One region of the Bounagaea algeriensis genome, then DNA from elsewhere that is predicted to be linked to it. Evidence: riboswitches for the same ligand, from Rfam matches in the RefSeq annotation. Region 1 holds a riboswitch; each other region holds the start of a gene.

The links. Region 1 has a riboswitch for cobalamin ahead of ACVGV2_RS09190 (Rossmann-like domain-containing protein). Riboswitches for the same ligand answer to the same signal wherever they lie in the genome.
Region 2: linked by a shared signal. The riboswitch ahead of cobN (cobaltochelatase subunit CobN) and the one ahead of ACVGV2_RS09190 (Rossmann-like domain-containing protein) in region 1 are both predicted to bind cobalamin.
Region 3: linked by a shared signal. The riboswitch ahead of ACVGV2_RS02425 (ABC transporter substrate-binding protein) and the one ahead of ACVGV2_RS09190 (Rossmann-like domain-containing protein) in region 1 are both predicted to bind cobalamin.
Region 4: linked by a shared signal. The riboswitch ahead of metE (5-methyltetrahydropteroyltriglutamate--homocysteine S-methyltransferase) and the one ahead of ACVGV2_RS09190 (Rossmann-like domain-containing protein) in region 1 are both predicted to bind cobalamin.

Annotation. Positions count from the first base shown of each region.
Region 1 covers NZ_CM137102.1:2,036,345-2,039,752, forward strand. Annotated here, with positions in the region: gene ACVGV2_RS09180 (saccharopine dehydrogenase family protein) at 1-782, opposite strand, end outside; gene ACVGV2_RS09185 (GNAT family N-acetyltransferase) at 904-1,461, opposite strand; cobalamin riboswitch at 1,641-1,847, shown strand; gene ACVGV2_RS09190 (Rossmann-like domain-containing protein) at 2,012-2,875, shown strand; gene ACVGV2_RS09195 (PLP-dependent cysteine synthase family protein) at 2,872-3,408, shown strand, end outside.
Region 2 covers NZ_CM137102.1:190,571-193,978, reverse strand. Annotated here, with positions in the region: gene cobG (precorrin-3B synthase) at 1-930, opposite strand, end outside; cobalamin riboswitch at 969-1,138, shown strand; gene cobN (cobaltochelatase subunit CobN) at 1,257-3,408, shown strand, end outside.
Region 3 covers NZ_CM137102.1:536,728-540,135, reverse strand. Annotated here, with positions in the region: gene ACVGV2_RS02435 (ABC transporter ATP-binding protein) at 1-70, opposite strand, end outside; gene ACVGV2_RS02430 (FecCD family ABC transporter permease) at 67-1,095, opposite strand; gene ACVGV2_RS02425 (ABC transporter substrate-binding protein) at 1,092-2,039, opposite strand; cobalamin riboswitch at 2,132-2,260, opposite strand; gene ACVGV2_RS02420 (superoxide dismutase) at 2,433-3,059, shown strand.
Region 4 covers NZ_CM137102.1:2,347,824-2,351,231, reverse strand. Annotated here, with positions in the region: gene metE (5-methyltetrahydropteroyltriglutamate--homocysteine S-methyltransferase) at 1-1,768, opposite strand, end outside; cobalamin riboswitch at 1,917-2,144, opposite strand; gene ACVGV2_RS10660 (HAD-IIA family hydrolase) at 2,344-3,171, opposite strand; gene ACVGV2_RS10655 (inorganic diphosphatase) at 3,245-3,408, opposite strand, start outside.

The sequences.
Region 1 (3,408 bases):
ACGGCGGCGTATTGCCGGTAGGTGAAGTCCGGGCCGTACTCGGGCAGCGCTGCCGCCGAGCGCGCCACGATCCGCGGGTCGAGGGTGGGCATCGGTGCCAGCCACGTGCGGCTGTCCCGGTCCCGCCGCGGCGGTCCGAGCGGAGTGCGGATGCGCCGGTGGTCGGGGCGGGGCTCGGTGCGGCGGCGGTGTTTGGCGGCCTCGGCCATCTGGCGCGGTCGGGAGAAGGCGGTCAGCGCCGAGGCGTAGGTGCCGCCGGAGAAGGTCGAGTTGACCCGGACCTGGCCGGTGATGGTGACGGGCTTGTCGGCGGGAAGTTGCCGCACGGTGTGATACGCCCCCAGGTCGTAGGGGATCGAGTCGAACCCGCAGGCGTGCACGATCCGGGCGCCGGTGCGCAGCGCTGCCTGGTGGTGTCGCAGGTACATCCGGTCGACGAACTCCGGTTCGCCGGTCAGGTCGACGTAGTCGGTCCCCGCCGCGGCGCACGCGGCGACCAGTGGCTCGCCGTAGTGCAGGTAGGGCCCCACGGTGGTGATCACCACCCGGGTGGACTCGGCGAGCCGGTGCAGGCTGGCCTGGTCGGTGCTGTCGGCGTGCAGCAAGCTGGGATCGGTCTCGCCGAGCCGCTGCCGCACGGCGGCCAGCTTGTCCTCGTCGCGTCCCGCGAGCGCCCACCGGCAGCCCGGCGGCACCACCTCGGCGAGATACTTCGCGGTGAGCTCACCGACGAACCCGGTCGCGCCGAAAAGCACCACGTCGTAGCTGCGTTCACTCGCCATCCGCTGGAAGCCCTTCCTCGCTGAGTGGTGAATGCTTCGTGTGTTCGTGTGAAGGTCGCACACCGGTGCCGCCCGGCGGGAAACGCCCGGGCGCACGCGGCCGCTCCGGTGGAACCGGGGATCACACCGCCGTGTGCACGGGGATCTCGAAGTGGATGCACGGGCTGTGCGCACCGTTGTGCCGCCCGTCGTGGATTTCGGTGGCCAGGCTGCGCCAGAACGGCTCCGCCCCGTCCACAGCCGGGTTCGTGTGCAGGTAGAGCGTGCTGTACTCGGGAACATCGGCGACGAACTCGCGGGCGAGGTCGACGAGCGCGCGGGCGAGTCCGTTCCTGCGGTGCTCGGGGCGGACGTAGGTGCGGAAGATCTGCGCGGTGTCCCCGGTTCCGTAGCGTGCGGCGATCCACTGCGGGTGCGGAGGGCTTTTCGGGCCGTCCGAGCGCACGGATGCGGTGCCGACCACCTCGTCGCCCAGGGTTGCCACGAACAGGGCGTGGCCGGGTGTGTGGAAGTAGGTCTCCTCGAGAGCGATCACGTCGGCGTGCCACGTGGCGACGTAACCGTGGCCGAGCACGTGGTAGAAGGTGTCGAGCATGAGCGTGCGCGCTCCCTCGACGTCCTCCGGGCGTGCGCGCCGCACGGTGTAGTCGCCGATCGCTCGGCCGTTGCTCTCGGGCATGTCGTGACTCCTCGGACGGTCTCGCAGGGGCCGGTCTCCGCGCACGAGAGTAATGCAACATGATTGCAACAGCGAAGAGGTTGCTGAAAGCGAGTGCCTCCGAGGAAAACGGCTGCTCACACCGGGTTCCGCTGCGATGACAAGCTGCGGTGTGATCGACGCGACTTCGACGAGCGCGACTTGACATCCGGCGGGGCGGCTGCGTACCTCTGGATCGCGTTACTGCGACGGCGTCCAGGAAGCCGGTGCGAATCCGGCACGGTCCCGCCACTGTGAGTGGGGAGTTCCCCTCCAACCACGGCCACTGCCGATAAGATCGGTGGGAAGGCCGGAGGGCGACGAGGATCCACGAGTCAGGACACTGACGCCGCCGCGCCGACTCGCAACGGGGTCGCGGAGCCCCGAAGGAGGTACGCAGGTGCACCACGACTCGCACGCCGCTCGACGGCAGCGTCCCGGCGACCCGCTTGCCGCGGCAGGTTCACACGTCGTGTGAACGACCCCGACCCGCAGGCAATTCCCTCTTCTCGCGGATCGTACGGAGACGACTGTGCTTTCGACCGCTTCGGCCTCGGCCGAACGCAGCGCCACCTCACTGCAGCTGCTGGCAGAACGCGCGCGGAGCGGGTGGTTCGCGCGCGACCACGACGAACTCCCGCACGCGCTCACGTGCTCCGTGGCGTTCCTGACGGTGCAAGGGTCCCAGCACTCCGACAGGCGGAGCAGCTACGTCAACACGGTGCTCAGCATCCGCGTCGGCGACGCCGTGGGCTCCTGCGCCGTGGAACCCGGTGCGTTCGGGGACCGGCAGGTGCAGGAGGTCGTCGGGTGCGGTGTCGACGCCCTGCTGTCGGACGCCGAACCGGCCGTGCAGGTGGCCGCGCTCGACGCCTACCTGGCCTACCTGCACCCGCACGCCCGGCATCCGCAGGCCCGTTCCGTGCGGTTGCCCGCGGGGGACTCGCTGGAGAAGTCGACCGCGCGGGCCGGCGCCGTCGCCGAACTCGTGCGCGTGCCCGCGGGCGGGTGCGTCGCCGTGATCGGAGTGGTGAACTCGCTGCTGGCCGCCCTGCGCGAGCGGAGCGTCGACTACGTCGCTTGCGATCTCAAGGGCGGGCGGACCGAGTGGGACGAGCCGGTGATCCGCTGCCACACCGAAGCGATCGGACGAGCGGATGCCGTCGTGGCCTCCGGGATGGTTCTCGGCAACGGCACATTCGACGAGATCTCCGAGCTGTGCGGCGAACGCGGCATTCCCCTGGCGATGTTCGCCCAGACCGGCAGCGCGGTCCTGCGGGAGCTGCTCGGTTCCCGCGTCGACGCCCTCTCGGCGGAGCCCTACCCCTTCTTCTGGTGCACCGGTGACGCCACCGACATCCACCTCTACGGAAGTGCCGGCGGTGATCGTCCGTGACACTGACCGGGGCAAGTGAGCGGGCCGGCGGTGCGAAGTGCCTCTCGCTGCTGGAACTGATCGGAAACACCCCCGCGGTGCGGGTGGACACACCACTCCCGCGGCAACACCCGGGGTTCTGGGCGAAGCTGGAAGGCCTCGGACCCGGCGGCATGAAGGCCAGAGCAGCATTGTCCATGCTGGACGGAGCGCGGCGCCGGGGCGAGTTGCTGCCCGGAGCACCGGTCGTGGAATCCAGCAGCGGAACCCTGGCCGTGGGGCTGGCCTACGTCTGCGCCGCCCTGGGGCATCCGCTGGTCGTCGTCGCCGATGACGAGCTCGACGGGATGACCCGCGCGCTGCTGCGGGCGCGCGGAGCGCGCGTGGAGATCGTGCGGCATCCCCATCCACGGGGTGGCTGGCAACGGGCGCGGCGGGAGCGCGTCAGCGAACTGCTCGACTCGCTGCCCGGCGCGTACTGGCCGGACCAGTACAACAACCCGGACAACCCGCTCGGATACCGGGAGTTGGGACTGGAACTCGTGGACCAGTTC
Region 2 (3,408 bases), 1.8 Mb from region 1:
CAATGTAGACATGGCGGTGCCCGGCTCGGCGAGGTGCGGCAGCACGACCCCGCGCCACGGCGTGAGGCGGACGTTCCCCGAAGTGGCGGCGGCGACCGCGTCGAGCTGCTCACCGGCGAGGCGTCCGAGCGGTGCCGCGGCGGCGAGCGTCGCACACCCGTGCGCACCACCGCCGACGACGCCGACCGGTCCGTGCTGCCGCGGCGGCGGGGTTGCGACGGGGTCACCGGAGCCGGCGGCGCACTCCGCCCGCACGCGCTCGGTGATCGCGGGAACGGCCTCGGTGAGCTCGGCGAGCCGCCACGCGGCCGAGCCGCGCCGCGCGCGCTCCGCGAGGAACGCCCGCGCGACCGCGAGCAGGGCCTCGGCCGCCGCGTCGACGGCAACGCGCAGGCCGCTGTCCGCACCGGCGAGCAGCACCGCCGCGGAACGCTCGGAAACCGGCAGCGCGGCCACGTCCCCGCCGAGGCCGGCCACGTCGCCGCGGCCGTCGTCGAGCACGAACAGGAACCGGCCGGACAGCCCGGCCAGCTCCGGGTCGGCGCGGAGCCCGCGGTCCAGCTCGCCGACCAGCCCCGTGACATCGACCACGCCCGACCCGTCGCATCCGCTCAGCGGCGAGGCGATGATGTTGCGCACTCCCTCGTGCTCGGCCGACGGCAGCATCCCGTGCTCACGCAGCCGCGCGGTCAGCTCCGGTACCGCGTCGTCGGCCAGCCCGCGCAGCTGCACGTTGCCGCGCGAGGTCAGGTCCACGAATCCGGCTCCGAGATCGGCCGCGAGCTGCGACAACGCCGCGAACTGGCGGGCGTCGAGCAGCCCGCCGGGCACGCGGATCCGGACCAGACCGCCGTCGGCAGCGCGGTGCGGCTGCAGCGCGCCGGGGCAGGCGTCGGCGCGCGATCGGGAGCGGTGGGCGGATGAGGACATGCGCATGAATCGTAGTCGGCTGGTTTTTGCCACAGCGCGAACTGTCGGTAGGGTCACCCCGTAACGGAGGCAGGCGGAGGAAGCCGGTGCGAGTCCGGCGCGGTCCCGCCACTGTCACCGGACGAGCCCCTCCCGCTGCAGACTACGGCTCCGGCGGGCGCGTCACCAGGGCTCGCCCGGGAGCCAGACACTCACCCTGCCGTCCCACCGGCCAAACCCGGGGCGAGGACCCCGAGAGAGGTGCAACTGATGCGATTCGCCGCGGCAGCGCCTGCCCTGGCGCCCGCCCTCCCCGACGTGACGGCTCACGTGGGGAGGAGGTCCGCGTGATCCTGCTGCTGTCCACATCGGACACGGACCTGCTCAGCGCCCGCTCCAGCAGCGCCGACTACCGGCTCGCCAACCCGGCCCGGATCAACGCCGGCGCCGAGCTCGACGAGCTGCTGCAGGGCGTCGACCTCGTCGTCGTGCGCATCCTCGGCGGACGCCGCGCCTGGGAGGAGGGCCTGGACCAGCTGCTGGCCGGCACCCGCCCGGTGGTGGTGCTCGGCGGTGAGCAGCAGCCCGACGCCGAGCTCATGGAGCACTCGACCGTGCCCGGCGGCGTCTGCGCCGAGGCGCACTCCTACCTGGCCCACGGCGGCCCGGAGAACCTGACGCAGCTGCACAACTTCCTCAGCGACACGCTGCTGCTGACCGGCCACGGCTTCGCCCCGCCCGCGCCCGCGCCCGACTGGGGCAGGTTGGAGCGCGCGCCGCAGCGCGGAGGCGGCCCGTCGGACGGCCCCGTCGTGGCGGTGCTCTACTACCGCGCCCACCACATGGCGGGCAACACGCACTTCGTCGAAACCCTGTGCTCGGCGATCGAGGACGCCGGCGGCCGGCCCGAACCGCTGTTCTCCGGCTCGCTGCGCAGTCCCTCCCCCGAGCTGCTGGAGACGCTCGAGGGCGCGGACGCGCTGGTCGTGACGATGCTGGCCGCCGGCGGCTCGCGCCCGGCGACCGCCTCCGCCGGCGGCGACGACGAGGCCTGGGACATCGGCAAACTCGCCGAACTGGACGTGCCGATCCTGCAGGGCCTGTGCCTGACCAGCAGCCGCGCCCAGTGGGAGGCCAACGACGACGGTCTGTCCCCGATGGACGCGGCGACCCAGGTGGCGGTGCCCGAGTTCGACGGACGGCTGATCACCGTGCCGTTCTCGTTCAAGGAGAACGACTCGGAGGGGCTGCCGGTCTACGTTCCCGACGCCGAGCGCGCGGCCCGCGTCGCCGGCATCGCGGTGGGCCACGCGCGGCTGCGCCACACCCCCGCCGAGCAGCGGCGGGTCGCGCTGATGCTGTCGGCCTACCCGACCAAGCACTCCCGCGTCGGCAACGCGGTCGGCCTGGACACCCCGGCCAGCGCGGTGCGGCTGCTGCAACAGCTGCGCGAGCGCGGCTACGACGTCGGCCCCGAGCAGGGCGAGGACGCGCTGCCGGGCGTGGCCGAGCAGGACGGCGACGCGCTCATCCACGCGCTGATCGCCGCCGGCGGCCAGGACCCGGAGTGGCTCACCGAACAGCAGCTGTCCGGCAACCCGGTGCGGGTGCCCGCCAGCCGCTACCGCGAGTGGTTCGCGACGCTGCCGCAGGAGCTGCGCGACGCGGTCGAGCAGCACTGGGGCCCGCCTCCGGGCGAGCAGTTCGTCGACCACTCGCAAAGCTCCGAGGGCGAGATCGTGCTGGCCGCGCTGCGCGCCGGCAACGTCGTGCTCATGGTGCAGCCGCCGCGCGGCTTCGGCGAGAACCCCATCGCCATCTACCACGACCCGGACCTGCCGCCGAGCCACCACTACCTGGCCGCCTACCGCTGGCTGGCCGAGGACTTCGGCGCGCACGCGATGGTGCACCTGGGCAAGCACGGCAACCTGGAGTGGCTGCCCGGCAAGTCGGCCGGGCTCTCGGCGTCCTGCGCCCCGGACGCAGCGCTGGGCGACGTGCCGCTGATCTACCCGTTCCTGGTCAACGACCCGGGCGAGGGCACCCAGGCCAAGCGCCGGGTGCACGCCACGCTGGTGGACCACCTGGTGCCGCCGATGGCCCGCGCCGAGAGCTACGGCGACATCGCGCGGCTGGAGCAGCTGCTCGACGAGCACGCCAACATCGCCGCGATGGACCCGGCCAAGCTGGAGGCCAGCCGCAGCCAGATCTGGACGCTCATCCAGGCCGCTCAGCTCGACCACGACCTCGGCATCGAGGAACGCCCGCACGACGCGGAGTTCGACGACTTCCTGCTGCAGGTCGACGGCTGGCTCTGCGAGGTCAAGGACGCCCAGATCCGCGACGGGCTGCACGTGTTCGGCGAGCCGCCGACCGGTGAGGCCCGCGTGAACCTGGTGCTGGCGATGCTGCGGGCCCGCCAGATGTGGGGCGGGCAGCAGGAGGCGCTGCCCGGTCTGCGGGAGGCGCTGGGCATGGCCGAAGACGGCTCGGCCTCGC
Region 3 (3,408 bases), 1.5 Mb from region 1:
CGAGGTCCACATCGGACACGACGCTGCGGCCACCGAGGTCCACCCGGGTGCCGCGCATGCGCACGCTCATCGGCTCCTCCGGTGTCTGCGCAACATCAGCAGGAACAGCGGACCGCCGACCAAGGCGGTCAGCACGCCCACGGGCAGTTCCGCCGGCGCGAACAGCACCCGGGCGGCGAGATCGGCCAGCACCAGGAAAACCGCCCCCAGCAGCGCCGAAACCGACAGCATCGCGCGGGCTTCCGAGCCCACCAGGAACGTCGCCGCGTGCGGGACGAGCAGCCCGACGAACGCGATCCCGCCGGCCACCGCGACCGAAGCCCCGCCGAGCAGGGAGACCCCGAGCAGCGCCAGCACCCGGAACCGCCGCGCGTTCAGCCCCAGCGCGGCCGCACCGTCGTCCCCGGCGTGCAGCAGGTTCATCCACCGCCCGGCCAGCAACGACGCGAACAGCGCCACGCCGAGCACGGCGGCCGGGGGCCCGAGCAGTTCCCAACGGGCCGCGCCGAGCCCGCCGGTGGACCAGAACATCACCTGCTTGGCCTGATCGCCCGTGGCCGACAGGTACAGCACCAGCGAAGTCAGCGCGCCCGCCACCTGACCGGCGGCCAGCCCGCCGAGCACGAGCGCGGTCACCGATCCGGAGCGGCCCGCCACCACGAGCACCACGCTCAGCGCGGCCAGCCCGCCGAGGAACGCGGCCACCGGCTGGGTGGCCATGCCGAGTGTTCCCGCACCGATGCCGAGCACGGTCACCAGGGCGATGCCGAGCCCGCCGCCCTGGGAGATGCCCAGCAGGTACGGGTCGGCCATGGGGTTGGAGGTGACCAGTTGCGCGATGCCGCCGGCGAGCGCGAGGGAGGCACCGACGACGGCGCCGGTGGCCACCCGGGGCAGGCGGGAGTTCCACACGATCGCCTCGCGCACCGCCGAGGCGTCCGAGTCGATTCCGGGCACGAACGGCCCGGCGAGGACCTGCCACACCTGCGTCAGCGGCAGGTGCACCGAGCCGAGCGAAACCGCCAGTGCCGCACCGGCGAGCAGTGCGAGCACGAGTCCTGCGTGGACGATCGTGGTGCGGCCGCGGCGGATCATGTCGCCCCGTGCAGGTCGGCTGCGAGCCGCTCCACCGCCTCCGGGAAGCGGATGCCCTCGGTGAGTTCCACCAGCGGGATGGTGCTGAACCGGTCCGCGCGCACCGCGGGGGTGTGCCCGGCCAGCGGGTGTCCGGCGAGGTAGGAGCGTTTGCCCTCGACCGGCTGGCCGAGGTAGTCGACCAGCACGATCGCGTCCGGTTCGCGCGCGGCCACCTGCTCCCAGCTGACGTCGCCGAAGGCCTGTGGGACGTCGGCGAAGACGTTGCGCCCGCCGGCCCGGTTGATCGCGTCGTTGCCGACACCTCGCCCGCCCAGCGTCATGGGTGCCTGCTCGCCCGAGTCGTAGACGAACACGTCGACCGGGTCCTCGTCGGCGACGCGGCGCTGCACCGCCCGCACCCGTTCGCGGATGTCGGTGGCCAGCCGCGCGGCGCTGTCCTGCAGGTCGAGCACCCGGCCGAACATGCGGATGTCGTCGAGCAGCGTGTCCATCCCGGCCGGGTGCTGCACGCAGGACTCGCTGAGCAGCAGCGTGGGGATGCCGAGTTCCTCCAGCGCGTCGCGCCCGCGCCCCTCGGTGTCGTCGAAGGCGCTGGCGTAGCCACCGACCACCAGATCCGGTTCGAGCCGCAGGATTTGCTCGGCCGAGGGGTACTTCTGGGCGACGACGGGGATTTCGGCGTATTCGTCCGCGATGCGGGGCGGCGGCTCGCGGTCGTCCGGGAAGGCCGTGCCCACGATGCGGTCGCCGAGCCCGAGGGCGACCAGGATCTCCGTGGCGTGCTGGTTGAGGCTGAGCACGCGCTGCGGGGGCTCGTCGAAGATCTCCGTGCGCCCGCAGTTGTCGATGCGCTCGCCCTCGCGGGAGGCGACGTCCTCCGTCGGGGTGCTGCAGCCGGTGGCCAGCAGTCCGACGGCCAGCAGGGCGAGCAGGGCGCGCATCGTACCTTCCAGGGCGGCGGTGCGGCCCGGGCGAACCCGGCCTGCGGCGCGATGCGCCTCGCCCGGGCTCCGACCGCGGACCGCGACGGTCGTGGGAGCCGTCCGCGCCGGCGGGTGTTCGGGCTCGCCGCGCCGTGCACGGCACACCGTTGCGGGTCAGCGCCGGGATCTCACCGGACTTCCCCCGCCGAGCGGACCGCACCGATCCTGTCGGAGACGAAGACCCCGGTCAACGTGCCGCAAAACGCCCACCGGTCGTCGTTTCCCCAGCGCAGAACGCATTTTCCCGCCGACTTCGAGATCACCGGATGAGAGCAACACCTCGTTTGCGAGGATATAGTTGCCATCTCTTTGCAACAGAGTCATGATGGCGACAGTGGATTGGAGGACTCCATGCCGCAGTACGTCCTGCCGGATCTGGACTACGACTACGCCGCACTGGAGCCGGCGATCTCGGGCGAGATCAACGAGCTGCACCACAGCAAGCACCACGCGACCTACGTCAAGGGCGCCAACGACACGATCGAGCGCATCCAGGAGGCACGCGAGCAGGGGGACTACTCCTCCATCGTCGGCCTGGAGACGACCCTCGCGTTCAACCTGGCAGGCCACTCCCTGCACAAGATCTGGTGGAAGATCCTCAGCCCGGACGGCGGGGACAAGCCCACCGGCGATCTCGCCGACGCCATCGACGAGCACTTCGGCTCCTTCGACCAGTTCCGCGCCCAGATGGAGGCCGTCTCCACGAGCATCCAGGGCAACGGCTGGGGCGTGCTCGCCTGGGACCCGGTCGGCCAGCGGCTCATCACCCAGCAGCTGAAGGACCACCACTCGAACCTGGTGATCACGACGACGCCGCTGCTCGTGTTCGACATCTGGGAGCACGCCTACTACCTGCAGTACAAGAACGTGAAGGCGGACTACGTCAAGCAGCTGTGGAACGTCGTGAACTGGCCGGAGGTCGGCCGCCGCTTCGCCGACGCGCGCGCCGGCCACAACGGCCTGCGGCTGCCCGAATGATCCCCGAACGATCCTCCGGATGACCCCCGAGTGATCACGGGCGGTCCGAAATCCCGGCGGTGAGTGCTCCGACAAGCCACACCGTCGTACTCGGGGCCGGTCCCTGCATGGGACCGGCCCCGTTTCGTCCCTCGCCCCGCTCGTCCCTCGCGCCGCGGACGGCCGGCCCGCTCGCCGCGATCCGCCGCAGGCCCCGCACACGACCGATCCCCGGCCCCGACGCGAACGCCGGGACCGGGGATCGACCAGTTCCCGAACTGACTGCCGCTCCCACCACGAAGCGGACATGTATTAGGTTAGCCTAACCTGCTGCGTTTGACAATGGGCTGCGCGCGATCCGACCGAGGAG
Region 4 (3,408 bases), 310 kb from region 1:
CGCGGATCGCCAGGGCCACCTGCTTGGCCGTGTCCGCCAGCGGCTGGTCGTCGCGGACGAACGACCAGGACAGCATCGTCACCGGACCGGTCAGCATGCCCTTGACGGGCTTGTCCGTCTGCTGCTGGGCGAAGGTGGCCCACTCGACGGTGATCGGCGCCGGCCGCGACACGTCGCCGAACAGGATCGGCGGGCGCACGCAGCGCGATCCGTAGGACTGCACCCATCCGTAGCGGGTGCTGACGAAGCCCTCCATGTACTCGGAGAAGTACTGGACCATGTCGTTGCGTTCCGGTTCGCCGTGCACCACGACGTCGAGTCCGAGCTGCTCCTGCAACTGGATCACGTTCCGGATCTCGTCGCGCATCCGCTGCCGGTAGCTCTCCCGATCGATGCTGCCGGCGGTCAACGCGGCCCGCGCCTTGCGCACATCGCCGGTCTGCGGGAACGAACCGATCGTCGTGGTCGGCAACGGCGGCAGCCGCAGCGCCTGCTGCTGGGCCTGCCGACGTTGCGCGTACTCCTCCCGGCGGGCGTCGCCGGGCTTCAGCGCAGCGACCCGGGCGCGTACCCGCTCGTCGTGCACCCGGGCGGCGCGTGCGCGGTCGTCCACGCGGGAGCGCGCTTCGGCCAGCTCGCGGGAGACGCTGTCGCGCCCCTCGTGCAGCGCGCGGTGCAGCGTGACGACTTCCCCGAGCTTCTGCTCGGCGAAGGCCAACCACGAGCGCACCTGCGAATCCAGCTCGGTCTCGGCATCGACGTCGTAGGGCACGTGCAGCAGCGAGCACGAGGTCCCGACCGCCAGTTCGCCCGCGGATCCGCGCAGCCGCTCCGCGGTCTCCAGCGCCCGGTCGAGATCGGTGCGCCAGATGTTGCGCCCGTCGACCAGTCCGGCGACCACCGACTTGCCGCGCAAACCGGTCAGCTTCGGGACCTCCTCCACTGTGGAGGGACTGGAGACGAGATCGAGCGCCAGGCCTTCCACCGGGCTGTCGGCCAGAATCGGCAGCGCTTGGCCGAGATCACCGAAATATCCGGCAACGAGCAGGTTCGGCCGCTCCTGCAGCTCTCCGAGCCGGGCGTAGGCCGAACGCAGCGCCTGCAGCTCGGCCTCGGAGCGGTCCCCGGCGAACGCGGGTTCGTCGAGCTGCACCCACTGGACACCCGCGCGGTGCAGTTCGGCCAGCAGGTCGGCGTAGGCGCTGACGAGATCATCCACTGTGTCCAGCGGAGCGAAACCTTCCGGTGCGTCCTCGGCCGGTTTCGACAGCAGCAGGAAAGTCACCGGCCCGACGACGACCGGGCGGGTGGTCACGCCCTCGTCGGCAGCTTCGCGGTACTGGTCCACCACGGCCGTGTCGGACAGCGCGAACCGCGTGTCCGGGCCGATCTCCGGGACCAGGTAGTGGTAGTTCGTGTCGAACCACTTGGTCATCTCCAGCGGCGGCGTGGATTCGACGCCGCGCGCCATGGCGAAGTACGTGTCGAGCGGGCCCAGGCCCAGCGCGGTGTAGCGGTGCGGCACGGCGCCGAACGTCACCGCTGCGTCGAGCACCTGGTCGTAGTACGAGAACGTGTTGCTCGGCACGGAGGCCAGTCCGGCATCGGCCAGCGTGCGCCAGGCGCCGACGCGGATGTCCCGCGCGGTCGCGCGCAGATCGGCCTCACTGATGCGGGAGTTCCAGTACCGCTCCAGGGCACGTTTGAGTTCTCGGTTCGGACCGATCCGGGGATAGCCCAGGACGGTCGATCCGATGGTGCTGGTCAACGCTTCTCCTCGGTTCGACGACACAGGACGCCGAAGTCCGATGGGGGATGTGCCCGACCATCGGCACGCGGGGTCGCAAACACGGACCGCGCCGGTGCCGATCGTCCGCGGGGTCCTCCCTCGAGACCTCGGACATACGCGCGTCGTGGTGACGCGCGTACCGGTGGCAGGTCTTCGGACTCGCGGGCGTTCTCGGAGTTCGTCCGAGGTTCCTACGCGCCGTCGGCTTCCCAGGCGCTCGGCCCAGTGCCCACCCGACCATCGGCCGGGGACGGCGTTCGTTCCCGCACACCGCTGCGGGGCAGTCCCGGAATCGCACCGGGTTCCCTCTCGCCTCGCACTCCCGTCCGCCGGAAACCCCGGCACGGCAGTGCGAACCACCAGCACGCATGACCTTACCCGCTCGGCGGCCTGTGACAAGACCGCTGCGCCCGCAGCGGCCGCACAGCGGGCTCCGCGCAGCGGGCGCACCCCGCTTGCCGTGGAGTTCCGCAACGGCTCCGGGCGGGACGAGATCCGCGCCACAGGACCGGGGCAACAGGACCGGGGCAACGGGACTGGTCGACGAGACCGGGTCAACCGCCGAACGGCTCGCGCACGTGGTCGACGATGTCGGCCACCGAAGCGATCGTCCGGTCCGGCTGGAACGGGTACTGGCGCGCCGTGTCCTGCCCGGAGAGGCCGGAGAGCACGAGGATCGTGCGCATGCCCGCCTCCATGCCCGAGCGGATGTCGGTGTCCATGCGGTCACCGAGCAGCAGGGTGCGGTCGGCGCTGGCCCCGAGCGTGCGCAGCGCGAAACGCAGCATGAGCGGGTTGGGCTTGCCCACGTAGTACGGCGGTTGCCCGGTCACGCGCTCGACGAGCGCGGCGACCGCACCGGTCGCCGGCAGCGATCCCTCCCGGTCGCGTCCCAGCTCGTCCGGGTTCGTGGCGAGGAACCGCGCACCGTTCTCGATGAGCCGGATGGCCTTGGTGATCGCGCTGAAGCTGTACGTGCGGGTCTCGCCGAGGATGACGTAGTCCGGGTCGTGCTCGGTGAGCACGTAGCCGGCTTCGGTCAGCGCCGTCGTCAGCCCCGGTTCGCCGACGACGTAGGCCGAGCCGCCGGGCCGCTGCTGGGCGACGAAGGAGGCCGTGGCCAGCGCCGAACTCCAGATGGCGTGTTCGGGGAGGTCCAAACCGCAGGTCAGCAGGCGGGCGCGCAGGTCGCGGGGAGTGCAGGCCGAGTCGTTGGTGAACACCAGGTACGGCAGCTCGTGCTGGTGCAGTGCGGTGAGGAACTCCTGCGCTCCGGGCACGACGCGTTGTTCGTCGCGCATGAGCACGCCGTTGAGGTCCATTAGGTAGGTCCAGCGGGCGGTATCGGACACTAACTCTCCAATTGCTGGAAGCTTCGGCATTGCGGGCGGGGAGGAAGTCAACACCGCATGATCCATCGAACCCGATGCGAAGCGCATCCGGGCCCGGTGGCGGTCAGCTGGGCAGGACGCCGTAGCGGGGCGCCGGTGCGCCGGCGAGGTGTTCGCCTCGGCCGGCGCGCTGCTGCGCGTCGGCGATGACGGCTTCGGCGGCCACCCGTTCTTCCCAGCCGCGGGCTTCGCCGCTCTTGCGGGGTTCGATCGTCTTGTACACGTGGA